3 regions of the Vibrio sp. R10-SF1-ISO8 genome follow, and region 3 is predicted to be linked to each of the others. Evidence: predicted binding sites of a transcription regulator. Region 3 holds the regulator's gene; each other region holds the start of a gene.
What was found. The regulator PurR, encoded in region 3, represses purine synthesis genes. The targets are predictions, from matches to a motif close to TNANGNAAACGTTTNCNTNA.
Positions count from the first base shown of each region.

Region 1 (3,285 bases), 130 kb from region 3:
ATAAATGTCGGAACTAACAAAAACACTATTAAACATTCGTAGTCTACGTGCTTTTTCTCGAGAGCTAACACTTGAGCAATTAGAAGAAGCGTTAGATAAACTAACTACTGTTGTAGCTGAGCGTAAAGAAGCAGAAGAAGCTGAACGTGAAGCAGCTGCAGAGCAAGAAGCTAAATTAGCCGCTATTGCTGAACAGATTACTAAAGACGGCATCGACGTCGAAGCGCTTATTTCTGCATTGGCAGGTGAGTCTAAAGGAAGTAAGCCAAAAGCGAAGCGTGCTCCTCGCCCAGCAAAATATAAATATGTTGATGCTTCTGGTGAAGAAAAAACTTGGACAGGACAAGGTCGTACACCTTCAGTAATCCAAGAGCAATTAGATGCAGGCAAGTCACTAGACGACTTCCTAATCTAATCGTTTTGAGTGATTTATTTAAAAAGCGCCTTTATGGCGCTTTTTTATTATCCTCTCTAAAAATTAAAAAAGCCTCACTAAATTGAGGCTTTGATAGTTTGCAGTAGAATTAACGTTCCCAGTACGCTTCTTCCAAGCTATCTTCTCGTTCAGGAAGTCCACGAGATAGGCGCGGTGAATGCTGTACTAGCACTTCGTAACTAGCGCGATTAGAGTATTTACATACTTGCGAGAACGATGAATAAGTTAAGTATGAATGTGCGTGCTTACTTGAGTTAGGCACATTCTCTTTGTGGTATTTATTCGCCGCCATATCGTGTAACAATGCAGATAATGCAGCATCACCGGCACCATTAGTATTTTTAATTTTCTCTGGGCCACCCATATACGGTGAAATATGCGAGTAAACTTTGATCGGATTGTCGCAAAGCGCTTTTGAAGCAGGTCGGCTAAATTCGTAACGGTTAAATTCTGCAATACTACCCGGTAATAATGGTAAAGACGTCTCACGTTTTGCAGATTCTTCGGTGTAACCCGCCATAAATAGACCAACTGGCCCTGCAGTACATAATACTAAATCAACCCACTCTAACGTTTTGTCAGAAGCTGCAAGTGGATCAGACTCTCCTGTAAGCGCTTCTGCTTCGTCTTCATTCATTGCCACCACAGAAACATGATCGTTTAAAAAATCTTGCCAAAATGTTGGATCATCTTGAATAACGAATTTGGTGCCTAGAGTTAGCACAACAGGTACGTCATGTTTTTTTGCATACTCGATAGCTTTCATCGTCGCTTCAGGCATTGGGTCGCCTTTCTTACAACGGACCAAATAAGCGGTTAATACCAAAGCAGAAGCATTTTTAAATATCTTTTCAGGAATGCTATCTGGATGGAGCTGATTCATTTGCCCTTCACTAATAGCGAAAGTGCGCTCACCGTCTTCAGTAATTAATGCGAAACAGCGACCAATTGCCCCGTCGACACCTTGCAAATGGTTTAGATCCATACGGCTCGATGTATTACATAAATAGCGATAGCCGTAACTACCAATTTTAATGTCTTGGCTCATTACACCTAAAAGTGTAGAGCGATCATCTGCGAGTACTGAATAGTTGTGAAGCGTATTGCCAATCGTACCACCAGCATATTCATTGGTGATCAAATCTCGATCTTTTAGTTCGTTATATAGCGCTTCAGCAGTCTCATCATCAATAACGAGCGAGTGTCCCTTACTCAGTTGGTATTTTTCGATAAGCTCACTGCTTACTTTGGCCTCAATATCAACAAGAGTTTGATCAATGCCGATAATATGCGTGCGCGACATCTTTTTACTTTCTTGAGATTGACTCACCAATGGATCACGAGCGTGAACAGGAAAGTAATGCTTCGATTTACGTTGACCAGGAAATTTCATAACAATGCTTCTGCAGTAAAGAATCTGAATAAGGGATGAAAGGATGCCGGATTCTACCTTGCAGGTTTTAGGACGGCAACAAAAGGTATTATAGCAAACGTTTGCATCAGCAATTAAAATCAGAGCGGCTCTGAATGTAATAAATAAGTGGGGTGGTCGATTGATGAAGCACCCAGTTTTAATGAGTGCTTTTATCGCTTTGGTTAGGCGTTCTTTTATTGTAGGAGCGGTCGCCTATTCACCTTCCATAAAGCTAAGATCCGGCAAGCGGTCAAGGTTCTCAGCGTAGCGCTTTAAGTTGAACTCACCTTCGTTTTTCATTACATCAAAGATTTCAATCGCTACCGCACACGCCATCATAGCGATAGCATCTTCACGAGGCGTGCCCGTCATCATCAAACGCATCAAGGTTTCTTTCACCTTCACTGGGTTTCCATCTTCTAGCTGGTTTTCGATGACTTCAATCAACTGGGCTTCTTCGATGATTTGGTTTTCTTCGCTCATTAGGTTAACTCTAACTCTCTTGAATTTTCGCCACTATGCCATATATACAAGTTTAATAGTTAAATTTCGCCGATTTTCATTAAGCAAACGCATAATAAATATCCGAATTCGAAGTGTGAGTTCGATCTCGGATCTGTCCCCTCGCTATGCTTTCTGATAAAATCTGCATCCAGTTAAATTAAGTGGTGTTTAGTAATGTCTGACAACAGTCAAAAGAAAGTCATCGTTGGCATGTCCGGTGGCGTTGATTCATCTGTATCTGCGTATCTTCTTAAGCAGCAAGGCTATCAAGTTGAAGGCCTGTTTATGAAGAACTGGGAAGAAGATGACAACGAAGAATACTGTACGGCAGCTGAAGATCTTGCCGATGCACAAGCGGTCTGTGACAAGCTAGGCATTCACCTGCACACCATTAACTTTGCTGCCGAATATTGGGACAACGTATTCGAGTATTTCCTTGCTGAGTACAAAGCCGGTCGTACACCCAATCCAGATATTCTGTGCAACAAAGAGATCAAGTTTAAAGCATTTTTAGAGTTTGCGGATGAAGTGCTCGACGCAGACTATATCGCTATGGGTCACTATGTCCGTCGTACATTCCCGACGCAAAAAGAAATTGAAAACGGCGACAAGCCACGCATGCTTCGTGGTTTAGACAGCAACAAGGACCAAAGCTATTTCCTATACACGCTAAGCAGCGAGCAGGTCGCCCGCAGCCTATTCCCTGTTGGTGATTTAGAGAAACCAGAAGTTCGCCGCATTGCGGAAGAACAAGATCTGATCACAGCGAAGAAGAAAGACTCAACCGGTATCTGTTTCATCGGCGAACGTAAGTTCACGGATTTCCTAGGCCGCTATCTACCAGCGCAACCAGGCGACATTGAAACGCCGGAAGGTAAAGTGATTGGTAAGCACAACGGATTGATGTACCACACCTTAGGTCAACGTAAAG
Region 1 is NZ_JCBDHL010000018.1:50,803-54,087, forward strand. Features, by position in the region: gene AC6R00_RS13485 (H-NS family histone-like protein) at 5-415, shown strand; gene AC6R00_RS13490 (inosine/guanosine kinase) at 525-1,829, opposite strand; gene AC6R00_RS13495 (hypothetical protein) at 2,064-2,333, opposite strand; gene mnmA (tRNA 2-thiouridine(34) synthase MnmA) at 2,529-3,285, shown strand, end outside.
Region 1: AC6R00_RS13490 (inosine/guanosine kinase) is a predicted target of PurR. The motif match lies at 1,919-1,938, and genes of this name have one in related genera.

Region 2 (3,285 bases), on a different contig from region 3:
ATGGAAAACGCGGAGATACTGAATACAACACATGCTAAGACAAAACCAACCAGTGACCCTATGACTAAGAAAGGCAGAAACTCTGTTAGCGGTGCGCCTTGGACGGATGGATATAGAGCGTGTAGAAGTGCTGCAATTCTCATCCAGAAGATCATGCATACCGCCAGTAACACGGCGAATGCCCATTGAGAAGAGGAGTTGCGACCAATCGCTTTCATTGAGTGAAGTAGGCTTGCACTATGGCCTTTTTCTCTTTCCCAGCTTGCGTCATAAAGACCAAGCGCCAAGAAAGGACCAATAAGCATATAGACAACGAGACTTGGCATCACGACTAAGTGAGTGCCCTGCCATTGGACAAGTAAAACAATACCTATTGCGGCGGCCATAAAGCACAAACCGTAAAAGGCGCTGATAAGTGGCATGCGGACAAAGTCATGCAGACCGAGTGACAACCAGTGGAACGGGGCAGAAATACTGACCTGATTACACGGAATCGTGCGGGCGTATTCTGAGTCTTTGACTTCTTTGTTCTTGTCATCGAAGTCGTGTGGATTCACCGTACGAGGCATATATCCTCCTTGATCGATTCTCTACCTACACTGTGCTCTTGAGCGACAGTGAACGAAACTCGATGCCCGGCTTGGCGACCTCTAATAATGTAAGCGGCGCATCAGTTAAACAGCTTACGAAACAAAGTCGATTTTCGATTTGTTCGTTAACATATTTTTAACTATTGACCGCATGGCAAAAAAATACAAATTTCTTGATGTTTTTTTGCGCATAAAAAAAGAACGTCTGGTAATCCAGACGTTCTCAATATTTTTATAGTGTAATCAAAGATTACTTCAGACCAGCGAACTCACGTAGAAGAGCGGCTTTATCTGTCGCTTCCCATGGGAACTCTTCGCGACCGAAGTGGCCGTATGCCGCAGTCTTCTTGTAGATAGGCTGAAGTAGGTTCAGCATCTCTTGTAGACCGTATGGGCGTAGGTCGAAGTTTTGACGTACAGCTTCAACGATAACGTCTTGCGATACTTTTTCAGTGCCGAAGGTTTCAACCATGATAGACGTTGGATCAGCAACACCGATTGCGTAAGAAAGTTGGATTTCACAACGATCCGCTAGGCCAGCAGCAACGATGTTTTTCGCAACGTAGCGTGCTGCGTATGCTGCAGAACGGTCTACTTTTGATGGATCTTTACCAGAGAAAGCACCACCACCGTGACGAGCTGCGCCGCCATAGGTATCAACGATGATCTTACGACCTGTTAGACCACAGTCACCCATAGGACCACCGATTACGAAACGGCCGGTTGGGTTAATGAAGAAGTTTGTCTCTTTGTTGATCCACTCAGAAGGCAGTACTGGTTTGATGATCTCTTCCATTACTGCTTCACGTAGGTCAGGAGTCGAGATTGAATCACAGTGCTGGGTAGAAAGAACAACTGCATCAATACCAACGATCTTACCTTGGTCGTACTGGAAAGTTACCTGAGACTTCGCGTCAGGACGTAACCATGGCAGTGTACCGTTTTTACGTACTTCAGCTTGCTTTTGAACAAGAAGGTGAGAGTAAGTAATCGGAGCTGGCATTAGGATGTCAGTTTCGTTAGTCGCGTAACCGAACATGATACCTTGGTCACCAGCGCCTTGCTCTTTAGGGTCAGCTTTATCAACACCTTGGTTAATGTCTGGAGACTGTTTGCCGATGGTGTTTAGAACTGCACAAGAGTCAGCATCGAAACCCATGTCAGAGTGAACGTAACCAATTTCACGAACAGTCTGGCGAGTTAGCTCTTCAATATCGACCCATGCTGATGTCGTGATTTCACCACCAACCATCACCATGCCGGTTTTTACGTAAGTTTCACACGCAACACGTGCTTTTGGGTCTTGCTCGATGATTGCGTCTAGAACTGCATCAGAGATTTGGTCTGCGATTTTATCTGGATGACCTTCTGAAACAGACTCAGAAGTAAACAGGTGCTTAGCCATGTGAGCTCCACTTTTAATTTTAGAGAGTGCTCCGTTATCAATCGTGGAACACTGATAAATAATCTTGATATCTGTAGGTGTATCTACATCTAGACGTCTATTCTAATTTTTATCGCTCGAATTACAAGCTCTTTTTCAAAACCTAACAAGACAATCGTTTGCTTTAATTGTGCGAAATATTAGTAACTTTTATCGATTTGCTGCGAAAGCTAGGAAATTTGTGAGCTTTTGACTTGGAAAACGATTGCAGTGCTGGTGGCGCTTTGAGAGAATTATCGCCCATTTTATTTCGATTCGCTTAATGCACTCAGGAGCTGACATGTCTTCTCGTCAACATCTCGCTAATGCAATCCGCGCTCTAAGCATGGATGGTGTTCAACAAGCTAACTCTGGTCACCCAGGCGCACCTATGGGTATGGCTGATATCGCTGAAGTTCTTTGGCGCTCACATCTAAACCATAACCCAACTAACCCAGAGTGGGCTGACCGCGACCGTTTCGTACTATCAAACGGCCACGGCTCAATGCTGATTTACTCGCTACTGCACCTAGCTGGTTACGAGCTGTCTATCGATGATCTGAAAAACTTCCGTCAACTGCACTCTAAGACACCAGGTCACCCAGAGTACGGTTACGCACCAGGTATCGAGACAACTACGGGTCCACTGGGTCAAGGTATCACTAACGCTGTTGGTATGGCGCTAGCTGAGAAGACACTTGCAGCACAGTTCAACAAAGAAGGCCACGACATCGTTGACCACTTCACTTATGCATTCATGGGTGACGGCTGTCTGATGGAAGGTATCTCTCACGAAGCATGTTCTTTAGCAGGCACCCTAGGTCTGGGTAAACTTATTGCCTTCTGGGATGATAACGGCATCTCTATCGACGGTGAAGTTGAAGGTTGGTTCTCTGACGACACTCCTAAGCGTTTTGAAGCGTACGGCTGGCACGTAATCCCAGCAGTAGACGGTCACGATCCAGAAGCGATCAATGCCGCTATCGTTGCAGCGAAAGCTGACCCACGCCCAACTCTAATCTGTACTAAAACGATTATCGGCTTTGGTTCTCCAAATAAATCTGGCTCACACGACTGTCACGGTGCACCACTAGGCGCTGAAGAAATTGCAGCTACACGTAAAGAACTAGGTTGGGAGCACGGTCCTTTTGAAATTCCTGCTGACGTATACGCAGAGTGGGATGCAAAAGAAGCTGGTGCAGCTAAAGAAGCAGCTTGGAATGCTAAGTTCGATGCTTATGCAACGGCATACCCAGCAGAAGCAGCAGAGCT
Region 2 is NZ_JCBDHL010000006.1:53,148-56,432, forward strand. Features, by position in the region: gene AC6R00_RS02180 (DUF2189 domain-containing protein) at 1-569, opposite strand, end outside; gene metK (methionine adenosyltransferase) at 841-1,995, opposite strand; gene tkt (transketolase) at 2,315-3,285, shown strand, end outside.
Region 2: metK (methionine adenosyltransferase) is a predicted target of PurR. The motif match lies at 2,142-2,161, and genes of this name have one in related genera.

Region 3 (3,285 bases):
ACATAGGCGATAAAATAGCTAGCAGCGGCGATAGTAAAGTTATCTGCGATAAATGCGGAGAGCTCTGCTTGCTGCGCCTTCGCGTTTTCTAGCGTGAGATACTGACCAAAATTTACGCCAAGTAAAACAATTAGTGCGACGAAAATAATTCCTAGGATGATCTTTTTATTCATGTTGTGCAGCTCCATCATATTTCATGGATATCAATTATTAGTGTTACTAGACAAGACAGGGAAAGCAAGCCACAAATTTCAAGATGGCAGATAAAAACCAATAAAAAAGTCAGCACAAAGGCTGACTTCTTAAACAAATTTATTTTTTAGGTTAGCTGACTTGAGTTAACAGCTCCTGACGGCGACTTTGGGGGATAACCGACCAGTGTGTCCCTTTAATGGCACCTTCTAAAGCCCAGAGAAGTTCGATGTTTACATCGGAAGAGTGTGTAGTCTGAATGGCTTTAAACGCATGTACGGCTCCCACTTGTTCCAGATTCTCTACCGAATCTATACCAGCTTTCTTGAGCATGCGCTCAGTTGCTAGCCGCAAGTTAGGCAGATCTTTCAAACGATTGGGTTTCGCTTGCGATTGGCATTGCTTCTCTTGATTTGCTGCTTTTAAGGCGACGTTCGCAATCTTTAACGTTTTATTTGCGTCAGCTGCCCAATCATCACAAAGCGCAAAATACTTCGTCACGACGGGGAATCCGCGTTTTTTGTAAACATAGGGTTCTAGCCCTTGAGACCTGAACTGTTTAGCGAGAGCCGCGTCCGCGCGTACGTGTAGTTTATCGTTGACGACAAGTGCGAACATAGTGTCATCAGCAAAAATGCCAAAGCCACCAAACATTGAGCGAGACTTAATATGTCCTAACTGCTCAAATAAACGCATTGAGTCTTTTAGTATTGGTTTATCCATGCTGTGTTTTCTCGGTGTATAAGTATACGCCACCAATGCAGGTCCGAGAGATTAGCAAAATTATGCAGAGACATTGTCAGTAAGGTGTCATACGAGTGCAAGTAAAAGCGGTATGACAGTTTGCATATTCGCCATCGGCAACCCCGCTACCAGACAATAAATTGTTTAAGGCCGGAGGCTTTGCGTCCCATCCTTTCGAAATGGTTTGCCCTGTTCGTGGCATTAATCGAACACATTAAGAATAAATAAAATCTGCGCAGAACATCACGTTTGTATCGGATAAATGTGATGTTGGTTCAATAAATAGAGGGGAGATATACGCCTAGCCAATAGTACGACTACAAGCTAAGCGTCTGACTTAAGGTTATTTATTTAGATTACGAACGGTATTGCGCTCGACAATTTCTGGGTGCATCTCGAACACACGTTTTTCGTGCTCTTTATCTTTAATGCGCTCAAGAAGAATTTCGAAGGCATTCTTACCAACGCGACGTTTTGGTTGGTGCACTGTTGTTAGAGGTGGAGAGAAGTACTCTGCTAGTTCAATATTATCGTAGCCGATTACTGAGATGTCTTGAGGTATTTGAATGCCTTTCTGTTGTAGACGGCTCATTAAGCCAAGCGCCATTGTGTCATTAAAACAAAATACGGCTGTTGGCTTTTTATCCATCGCAACAATTTTATCCGCAGCCAGTACCGCCGTATCACATTCGAAGTTACCTTCAAGAATCCAATCTTCGTTTACTGTTAAATCAGCTTCAGCCATTGCACGCTTAAAGCCACTAATACGCTCAACACACGCCGCTTTCTCGAAGTGACCACTTAAACAAGCAATGTCAGTATGACCGCGCTCGATCAGATATTTTGTCGCTAGATAGCCGCCTTCTTCAGAGTTATCGATGATCTTATCGGCTTGAGAACTCTCTGGACCCCAGTCCATTACCACTTTTGGAATGTCTTTGTGGCGGTCGAGCATTTCGCTCAGCTCTTCAGTCAGATCTGAACACATCACTAGGATGCCATCTACACGCTTTTCAGCCAGCATGCGAATGTAGTCGCGTTGCTTCTCATAGATGCCGCCGGTATTACACAGAATCAAGGTGTAACCTTGGCGGTAGCAGTAGCTTTCTACGCCGTCGATAACTTCTGAGAAAAATAGGTTAGTCGATTGCGTCACTAACATACCGATTGTACGAGTAGTGTTGCATTTAAGACTACGAGCAACGGCACTCGGTGCATAGTTAAGCTCGGTTACCGCTTCCATCACTTTTTCTTGTGTCGCTTCGGCAACAAAGCGTGTCTTGTTAATCACGTGAGACACAGTGGTTGTTGAAACACCAGCAAGGCGAGCAACGTCTTTAATAGTGGCCATAAATTTTGTCCTGTCGATGACTGCCACGAGAATATATTCAGTTTAGAATAAGTTGGCAGAAAGTATCAGAAACACAAAAACCGCTCTTATTTAGCGGTTTGTATTTGAATAGTTCATTTTTATCGTTTGCGGTCACGATTTTAGACCGCAATCCGACTTAGGGCAAACATATTTCGTCAAACTGACCTGTGCCAGTTCACATTGTCAGACTCTATTCGCCGATTAAATATGTGCAGTCCAACTCCAAGAACGCCACAGTGAGAGAAGCGATCGCAGAGTAAAAACCGAATTCATCGAGCGTTTGACACTTAGCCGAAAACTTAGGTGTCCAACTTAGAAGGTGCTGACGAATGAAGCTCTCTTGTTCGATCAGTGCCTCTTCAATATGACGCTCTTGCTCAAGTTCATTAGAGCGAATGATAAGGTTACCGAGAAAATCCAGCTCAATGGCAATGTGATCAGCCGGCTCATTTAGGCTTTCATCAACGGCTACACCATGCTCTAGCATTAATGCTTCCATCTCTTTGGCAGGCTTGTCGTTAAGCAGGCCTGTGTCTCCAATGTACATTGAAGCATAAGGCAGTGCCGAGTCGCGGTCAGACTTTAAAAATAGATCACAAAAGTCAGCGGCAAGCTCTAGTTGCGCATCTTCGCGATCGATTAAGCGATTAAGTGCATCAATGACACGATCAATCGACGGTTTAAGAGCGGCATTCTCGCCAAGGCCAGTAAGGAAAGAGCGGATTTGAGCTGAATGGTACTGCTCCAGATTCTCTTCCGTTAATTCCTTGGCGTAAAGGCTTGAAAGCCACCAATAAATTTCCGCACGTTTCTCGTTGAATGCTTTGATTTCTTGCATTAGGTATCACTCCCAAAATAACTACCTATTAGTGTAACTAATAAAAATGAATAGCGGTAATGGCTTACGTGACAATAAAAGACGAATTATGAGCATATATTAACAAAGGCGGAGGTTTTGTTTTGAATCAATAAAAAAT
Region 3 is NZ_JCBDHL010000018.1:185,433-188,717, reverse strand. Features, by position in the region: gene AC6R00_RS14170 (TVP38/TMEM64 family protein) at 1-173, opposite strand, end outside; gene AC6R00_RS14165 (TfoX/Sxy family DNA transformation protein) at 325-915, opposite strand; cyclic di-GMP riboswitch class I at 1,049-1,135, opposite strand; gene purR (HTH-type transcriptional repressor PurR) at 1,280-2,287, opposite strand; gene torD (molecular chaperone TorD) at 2,499-3,146, opposite strand.